Regions from separate parts of the Pseudoalteromonas sp. P1-7a genome, predicted to be linked through region 1. Evidence: predicted binding sites of a transcription regulator. Region 1 holds the regulator's gene; each other region holds the start of a gene.
What was found. Region 1 encodes sigma-54, which starts transcription at its own class of promoters, with help from an activator protein. Its sites were predicted from a motif close to GTTGGCACGNNNNTNGNNT; they were not measured.
Positions count from the first base shown of each region.

Region 1 (2,173 bases):
ATGAATTTAGCATTCAACATATACGTGATAGCCAAGGTATGGCGCTTTCTGGTGGTGAACGCCGCCGTGTAGAGATAGCCAGAGCACTCGCAGCGAACCCTAAATTTATTTTGTTGGATGAGCCTTTTGCTGGTGTTGATCCGATTTCAGTGTTAGATATAAAGAAAATAATAGAACATCTTAAAAATCGTGGCATTGGCGTATTAATTACCGATCACAATGTAAGAGAAACCCTTGATGTTTGTGAAAAAGCCTACATTGTTTCTCATGGGGAGCTAATTGCATCTGGCACCCCAGAACACGTATTAAATGACAAAACTGTACGCGATGTTTATTTAGGCGAGCAATTTAGGCTGTAACATTTAAGCCACACCTACAAGCATCTGCTAATATTAATTATAACAACATAAAAGGATTGTTAGAGATACATGAGGCAATCATTACAGCTGCGCATGGGCCAGCAACTTACAATGACTCCACAATTGCAACAAGCGATTCGCTTGCTGCAGCTCAGTACATTGGATCTCCAGCAAGAAATACAAGAAGCACTGGATAGCAACCCGCTATTAGAAGTAGAAGAGCAAGATTACACGGAAGAGTCGGCTGGAAAAAATGAACAAAAAGCAGATACGGATGATGTAACCGTAAGCGCATCGGCTGATGATACAACCAGTGAATACGAGCAAGACAGTGGTGAAGCTTTAAATAAAGACACCGTTAGCGATGATATGGCGATGGATGTAACTTGGGATGAGTACATGAGTGCAGCCCCTGCGGCATCTTCAGGCCCAATGCCAGAAGATGAGTCTATTTATCAGGGCGCCTCTACTGAAACGCTACATGAGTACTTAATGTGGCAACTTCAGCTTACTCCTTTTAGCCCCACTGATGAAGCTATTGCTATAGCCATTGTAGAAGCTGTAGATGACTCGGGTATTTTAACGCTAAGTTGTGAAGAAATTTTAGAAAGCTTTAACCAAGAAAACGATGACGACGTTGAGGTTGAACTGGATGAAATAGAAGCCGTTTTAAAACGTATTCAATTATTCGACCCTGTAGGTATAGCCGCGCGAAGCTTACAGGAGTGCTTGTGTATTCAGCTTAATCAGTTTGATAAAGACACCCCTTTTATAGAACAAACTAAAATGATCTTAACCGATCACATTGATCTATTAGCGGCACGCGACTATCGTACATTAATGAAAAAGACTAAGCTTAAAGAAGACGAGCTTAAAGAGGTCATGACTCTTATACATACCCTCAACCCAAAACCTGCAGATACAATAGTAAGGGAAGAGTCTGAGTATGTCATACCGGATGTATCAGTTAAAAAAATTAAGGGCCGTTGGGTGGTAGAGCTAAACCCAGATAGCATGCCAAAAATACGCGTAAATAGTCAGTATGCGGCCATGTCACGTACCGTAAAATCTAGTGGAGATAGCCAGTTTATTCGCTCTCATCTGCAAGAAGCTAAATGGTTTATAAAAAGTCTTGAAAGCAGAAACGACACGCTGCTAAAAGTAACAAACTGTATTGTAAAACAGCAACAAGCGTTTTTTGAACATGGCCCCGAAGCCATGAAACCAATGGTTTTAAACGATGTTGCTGAAATGGTAGAAATGCACGAATCAACAATTTCGCGTGTTACTACGCAAAAATATATGCATACGCCACGTGGTATTTTTGAGCTTAAATATTTTTTCTCAAGCCACGTAAGCACTGAAAACGGCGGCGAATGTTCGTCAACCGCAATACGTGCCTTAATTAAAAAGCTAATTGCCGCGGAAAACTCAGCCAAACCATTGAGTGATAGTAAAATTGCGGATATATTGGCAGAGCAAGGAATTAAAGTAGCTAGACGCACAATAGCAAAATACCGTGAATCGCTAGCTATTCCACCGTCAAATCAGAGAAAGAGTTTGATATAAGACGTAAAAAACAAAGAGGAAATGCTTATGCAACTAAACCTAACTGGTCGTCACGTAGAAGTAACTGATTCACTTAGAGACTATGTAAATAATAAATTTGCAAAGCTAGAAAGGCACTCAGATCATATTAGCAATGTGCATGTCATTCTCGATGTAGAAAAACTCAACCAAAAAGCAGAAGCGACTATTCATGTAAGCGGCGCAGATTTATTTGCCTCAACAGAGCACCAAGATATGTATGCTGC
Region 1 covers NZ_LKDU01000005.1:87,644-89,816, forward strand. The annotation lists gene lptB (LPS export ABC transporter ATP-binding protein) at 1-359, shown strand, start outside; gene AN389_RS05705 (RNA polymerase factor sigma-54) at 429-1,928, shown strand; gene hpf (ribosome hibernation promoting factor) at 1,956-2,173, shown strand, end outside.

Region 2 (2,173 bases), on a different contig from region 1:
CCTGAGGACGACCCTGCACATGTGCTTTATCACTATATTAAAAGTAAAGTAATACTTGCCGTAAACCAGCCACTGCAATCACGTTTATTTGCCAGTGAAATACTGCGCGGTGCTCCATATTTGCAAAACTACTTTAGAACTAACACGCGCCCGTGGGTAAAACAAAAGGTAGACATGTTTCAGGCCTGGATAGATGCAGGCAAAATGGATAATGTTGACCCTTATCATTTATTATTTACCATTTGGTCAACTACGCAGTACTACGCCGACTTTCAAGCCGAAGTGCTACTGGTAATGAACAAATTAGAATACGACGAAACCGATGTGGCACAAATAACGCAATCAACTGCCCACATAATTTTAAAAGGTATTGGCTTAAAAATACCTGAGCACAGTGAGGCCTAACCCATGAATAACTTTACCACCCCAGACTTATTTGACGATCACCGCGAAAGCGTACAAGTCGCCGACAGCGGCCTGCGCCACTTTGGTAAAAAAACCACCTTTAGTGGTCAAGCAGTTACCGTTACATGTCCAGACGATAACTCGTTTGCCGCCGATATACTGCATGAAAACGGTGAGGGTAAAGTATTGGTTATTGATGGCTTTGCTAGCAAACGCTTTGCTTTTATAGGCGATATTATGGCTGAGCGCGCGTTAAAAAATGGCTGGGAAGGCGTTGTTATTAACGGCTGTTGCCGCGACATTGAAATACTAGCCACTATGGATTTACCGGTTATGGCGCTAGGTTCAACCCCGCGCAGTACATTAAAGCGTGGCTTTGGCGATAAAAACCAAACTGTAACCATGCTGAGTACCTCAATTAACCCTAACGATTGGCTATACGCCGATGTAAATGGCTTAATTATTAGCCCTAACGCATTACTATAAACGCCATATTTGCAACCAAGTTGGTGCAATCACGCACCAACTTGGTGTGTTTTCACCTCTAAATTACGCCTTCTTTAATACTTATATTTTTATAAATATCTGCTAAACCCCATGTAAACCAAATAAAACCTGACCGAGCGGACAACTTTATTGCATTTGGCATTGCTTTTGCTTAGCTTTTAGGCAATATAATAGCTAACCGATTAAAAAGCGGATCAGGCTCTGTAAAATAAAAATAAGATGTTACGCAGTGGGCTGAAAAATAATAATAACTAATTCGTCTTTTTAATCACCCTAAATCTGATTATAACCAGTTGGTCAGATTTACTTTATAACGAGTGGTGATATGAGTACCAAAACACATAATAATTTTACCGGTATTTTTTGTGACCATGGCCCTAACGCATGGCAAACACAAACCCACGGCAAACTTGTAAATAAGCGCCTTGCGGTAAAAGATGTATTTGCTGTTAAAGGCGAGCGCAACAGCGCGGGTAACCCAAGCTGGTTTAAAGCAGCAAAACCTGCACAGCAAACAGCAAGTGCCGTAAATAAACTAATGAATGAAGGTTGTCGCTTTACAGGCTTTACCCATACCGATGAGCTGGCTTACAGCTTAGAGGGCAATAACATTCACTATGGTGCAGCACAAAACCCAAAACTTAAGGGCCATGCAAGTGGTGGCTCAAGTATGGGGTCGGCGGCCGCCGTAGCTGCTAACCTAGCTGATATTGGCTTAGGTACCGATACCGGCGGCTCTATTAGAATACCCGCAAGTTATTGTGGCTTATTTGGCATAAGGCCAAGCCATAACGTCATTGAAAAAGATGGCCTAATACCGCTCGCCCCCCCTTTTGATACCATAGGCTGGCTTACGCAAAGTGCAGAGCTGCTAAGCGATATAGGCAATATACTGTTGCCAAATCAAGCTATTAATAACGTTGATACTTTAGTTATTTGCGAGCCATTATTTGAGCTGGTTGACCCTGCATTACAAGCCCCGCTTAAACAATTGCTTAAAAAAACCAAACCTTATTTTAAACACCATAAAGAATTTAAACTGCCTGACAGCAACTTATTAAGCGAACTGGCTGACAGCTTTAGAATACTGCAAGGGCGAGCAATCGCAAAAACGCATAAAGATTGGCTTCAATTGCCAGGGCAACTTCCCCAGTTTGCTCCGGCAATTGCGGCACGTTTTAACATGGCGCTTGCCCTAACCGCCCAAGAAGAACAAGAAGCACTAAATGTACAAACCCAATGGCAAACATTAATTGCTAAA
Region 2 covers NZ_LKDU01000018.1:68,816-70,988, forward strand. The annotation lists gene AN389_RS12280 (TetR/AcrR family transcriptional regulator) at 1-405, shown strand, start outside; gene AN389_RS12285 (putative 4-hydroxy-4-methyl-2-oxoglutarate aldolase) at 409-891, shown strand; gene AN389_RS12290 (amidase family protein) at 1,238-2,173, shown strand, end outside.
Region 2: the regulator sigma-54 is predicted to act here: its motif matches at 1,047-1,065, upstream of AN389_RS12290 (amidase family protein).

Region 3 (2,173 bases), on a different contig from region 1:
CGCTCTACAAACTTTTCTACCACGTCATCGGCGTAGTGGCGGTAACCCAATAAATTTTGTCCGCGTAATAGCATTTGCTGTTTAGTATTGGGCATTGCTTTTTTAAGGGCACGAATACGCTCCCACGGATCTTCACCTAAATAACGAATACACGAGTCAAATGTAGCGCCGCCCCACGACTCAATAGACCAATAACCGGCATCATCAAGCTTACTAGCAATAGGTAGCATGTCATCTAAGCGCATACGAGTTGCAAGTAAAGACTGATGAGCATCGCGTAAAACAAGCTCTGTTAATTTTAATTTAGCCATGTGTGCCTCTTATTTATTATTTGATTTGTACTGAGCAATGGCAGCACTAATAGCAGCGATGTGCTCGCTTTGCACACCTTGAGATTTTAAAGATGGTGATTTAACCGGTATTGCAACTTCAGCCACATCAAAACGAGCGACCAAGTTAGACATAAGTGTTACAGCACCAATCAATATTGAAAGAAATATAAACACACCCACCATGCCGGTAAGCATCAAGCTACCTGCGGTTGTGAGTACAGCTCCTATATCCATTTTTCTCCCCCTGCACTATATAGCGATATAAAAAATCGCTTTATTTAAATAATTATTCACCGAATGATAACAAAACTTTTAACTTTGTCCACCACCTGTCAATTGGTAAAACCAATTAAAATTAAACTAACATACAGTCACAATAGTTAACATAGCTAATAAAGGGTAAAATTAGCTTAGATATAGATGATATAAATAACCGTTATAGGCAAAGATTATATGGTTAAACCCAAAACAACTTAAAAGTCATAAAAAATAGTAAGTTAAATAACAGCGGAAAACCTACTGTGGTTAAAAATGTAAATTGGTCTTACCAAGAAAGCAAGAGGCAGCATATATAAAATATTTATTTTTTTACTCTCTTTACAATAGTGTGAATAAGTTACATCGTTAAACGTAAAACTTACCAATCCTAAATTTATAACCCTCGCTCAAAAAACTATAACACACTGAAAAATAACAAAATTAAACTCTGGCACGCAACTGGCATTATTACTTTCGAACGAATTTGATAACCAAGGAGAAAACAATGTTACGCTGGACAATTACATTTTTAGTTATTGCTTTAATCGCTGCAGTGTTAGGTTTTGGTGGTATCGCAGGTGCCGCAGCTGGTATAGCAAAAATTATATTCTTTATCTTTTTAGTACTTTTAGTGATTTCTTTAGTATCAGGTGCGCTGCGCGGTAAATCGCCCAGGTAGCTACTAACATACTTAAAACACTAATTAATTAACACATACAAGGAATTACATTATGAACTCTACAACTTTAAAAGCAGCACTAATCGCGGTATTTGCAGGTTTCTTTATGATGGGCTGTGAAGACAACCACGCAGAAGAAGCAGGTGAGCGTATTGATGAAGCAGTAACTGACGTGCAAAACTCTGTTGAAGATGCATGTGAAAATGTAAAAGAAGGCGTTAACGCAGAAGAAACTAACTGTTAATCTGCTTGGTAACGTAAAAAAACGGCTTTTAATAAGCCGTTTTTTTATGCGTAAACAAAAAGCTGCTTCTACCTCTTTAAGTATATAGCCAATATTAACGGGTGTGATTTCTACACTAGCTTGCTAAAATAGCGAAAACTATTATTTATTAGCAATTATGGCACTCACCACCACTTACACACTCGATAAACCCTACTACTACGAATGCTTTGACGAGTCCCACTCTTATAGTAAAGCAGCAAAGCCAAAATACTTTTTGCTGGCATTGCTGGTGTGCTTAGGTTTAATTAGTATTTACGTTATGGACGATCACTACCTAGGGTCATTTTTAATAATGCTGGGTGTTTTAGAATGCGTTGCCTTTTATTACCGTAGGCCTTGGTGGGTTACGCGCCAAATGCTTAGCCGTGCTTCGGGATCGACTGTTACCCTCACGTTTACCGATGACGCTATCAGCACCGAGAACCACTATAAAAGCCATACATTTAAGTGGGCAGAAATAACCCGCATTATTAAAACCAACCACGGTTACCTAGTACAGCATAATAAAGGTATGCAATATATTTCTAGCAGTGTATTAACTGATGAAATGCGCGACTTTATAAACAAAAAAGCCACTCAGTGAGTGGCTTTTGGTATAGCTAAGTGCATTACTCAGCT
Region 3 covers NZ_LKDU01000036.1:22,435-24,607, forward strand. The annotation lists gene oadA (sodium-extruding oxaloacetate decarboxylase subunit alpha) at 1-311, opposite strand, end outside; gene AN389_RS17275 (OadG family protein) at 321-566, opposite strand; gene AN389_RS20235 (DUF1328 domain-containing protein) at 1,096-1,269, shown strand; gene AN389_RS17280 (hypothetical protein) at 1,322-1,513, shown strand; gene AN389_RS17285 (YcxB family protein) at 1,671-2,138, shown strand.
Region 3: the regulator sigma-54 is predicted to act here: its motif matches at 1,038-1,056, upstream of AN389_RS20235 (DUF1328 domain-containing protein).

Region 4 (2,173 bases), on a different contig from region 1:
AACACACTGCTACGCTCGATCCAAGCACCTATAACTTTGATGTTGAATGGTTTGCATCAACAAAAAGTGCAAAAGGTTTTCATCAAATGCTAGCCGACTTACCTGGCGCGTTTGACGATGCACTTGCTAACATTCCGCTTGAAGGAGATGTGAGCGAAGCTGATTACCAACAGTTTGTTGTTGCTTATTTACTTGCCTTTAACGGTAGCGATGAAAAACCTACCCTTGCCCCTGCTACACGTTTATTAGCAATGCGCCGCCCAGATGTATTTACGCCAATTAGTAATAGCCGTCTTGATGCATTATGCGCAGCTTTAGGTATTACAAAACTAAACAATCGCGACTTTGAGCGCTACTGGCAAGATATAGTACAAAGCATTCATGCTATGTCGTGGTTTAAAATGGCTAATGGCAGCAATGAACTAGAAGAGCAACTGGTCAGTATAAAAGCATTACTACCGTGCTTTTTTTACTATGCAGATGCCAGCACGGCCGACAATTCAAATTATATTAAGTTATTAAACAAACCTAAACGCAGCACAACAAGTGCGGGAAAACCACAACGTAGAGGCAAAGAGTCAGCCGAAATACTTGTAGACCGCGCACTTGCAGCCGATGACATTCCTGAGCATATTCGTAGCAAACGCGACTCTATTATTAGCGAAGTACAAAAAGGGCGCGGAGTAAACGAAACAATTAGTCTCATGCGCACTATATTTGGCTAAATTTACCTAACCTAACTGTATTTTTCTGGTGCAGTTAGGTTAAATTATGCACCAGCAGTGTGCGTTTCTTTACTATCACCCTAATTACCTCCTTTTTCGAAAATCCTTTAACACCTTGTTATAAAAGAACAAAAAACCAGTTTCAACCAAATAATTTTGAGCTGGCACATACAGTGCAATTCTATTTCCAGTTAAACAATAAAACGCCGCTAGCCAAAGGGTTGCCAATAAGAGAATAAAAACCTAGGCGGTAAAAAAATCATACAACGGGAAATGGACATGCTAAAACTAAAAAAAACTATCGCAATTAGCGCAATCGCTTTATTAGGTGCTACATCTTTAACATCAACAGCCGTGCATGCAGAGGTAACCGCAAACGCAGCGGCTACGTCTAACTACTTATGGCGTGGACAAGAGCAAACTGGGGGCGATGCTGCTATTTCTGGCGGTATTGATTACGCTAACGAGTCGGGCTTTTATGCAGGCACTTGGGTCTCAAATGCATCTTGGGCCGATGAAATGACGTATGAGCTAGACCTATACGCTGGCTTTGGCGGTGATATTAATGAGACAGTTAGCTACGATGTAGGTTACATTTATTACGCTTACCCAGATGCAGCTTCTGAGGCAGATGCTGATTTCTCTGAGATTTACGGTAGCATTAGTGTAGAAGGTTTTACTTTTGGTGCTGCAGTACTTGCTACTTCAGCTGCTGACGGTGATGGTACTGACTTTGGCGATTCGCTATACCTAAATGCCGATTACAGCTTTGCTGTTGGCAGTAATGGCACTGAGGTTGCGCTGCACTTAGGCCACTACTCTGGCGACTTTATAGGCGATGATAATATTATTGATTATGGTATCTCTGTATCAAAAGATGGTTTTACTTTTGGCGTATCTGACACCGACATGGATGAGTCAGATGTTAAAGTTTACGTAGGTTACGCGGTAGACTTTACGCTTTAAAACAAAATGTGTTACTTGCTGCAACACTAAGGGCCTTTTGGCCCTTTTCTCGTTTAGGGCAGCCTAAATACCCATAACGCCCTCTAAGTTTAGAACTAATGCGCTCTTCCATGTGCACCAGTTAATCAATCACTACCACCATGCTGTTAAATCATTTACCCGTAATGCCAACTCGCTTAATTGACTAATTTACTCTGAAGCAAGAGAAACGTGGCGAAACCTAGCCAAAGTAAGCTATTTAGTTGCTCTAAATCTGAGGCTTTAACGCAGCCAGCTACTACGTTTAGCCTTGAAGTAATTAAGTATTATTGAGGGTTAGTGTTATACACATTAGCTAAAACAAAAAAGGCCGCACTAAATGCGGCCTTTCAGTTAATCGTTAATCTTTAATCTTTAAAACTTAGCTAGGTTGTTTTTACTGTCTTTATCAACAAGATTAATGTACGGGTCTACCCCTGCGTACACTGGTTTTTCTTTTACTT
Region 4 covers NZ_LKDU01000012.1:11,992-14,164, forward strand. The annotation lists gene AN389_RS09510 (hypothetical protein) at 1-725, shown strand, start outside; gene AN389_RS09515 (TorF family putative porin) at 1,005-1,691, shown strand; gene AN389_RS09520 (M1 family aminopeptidase) at 2,085-2,173, opposite strand, start outside.
Region 4: the regulator sigma-54 is predicted to act here: its motif matches at 886-904, upstream of AN389_RS09515 (TorF family putative porin).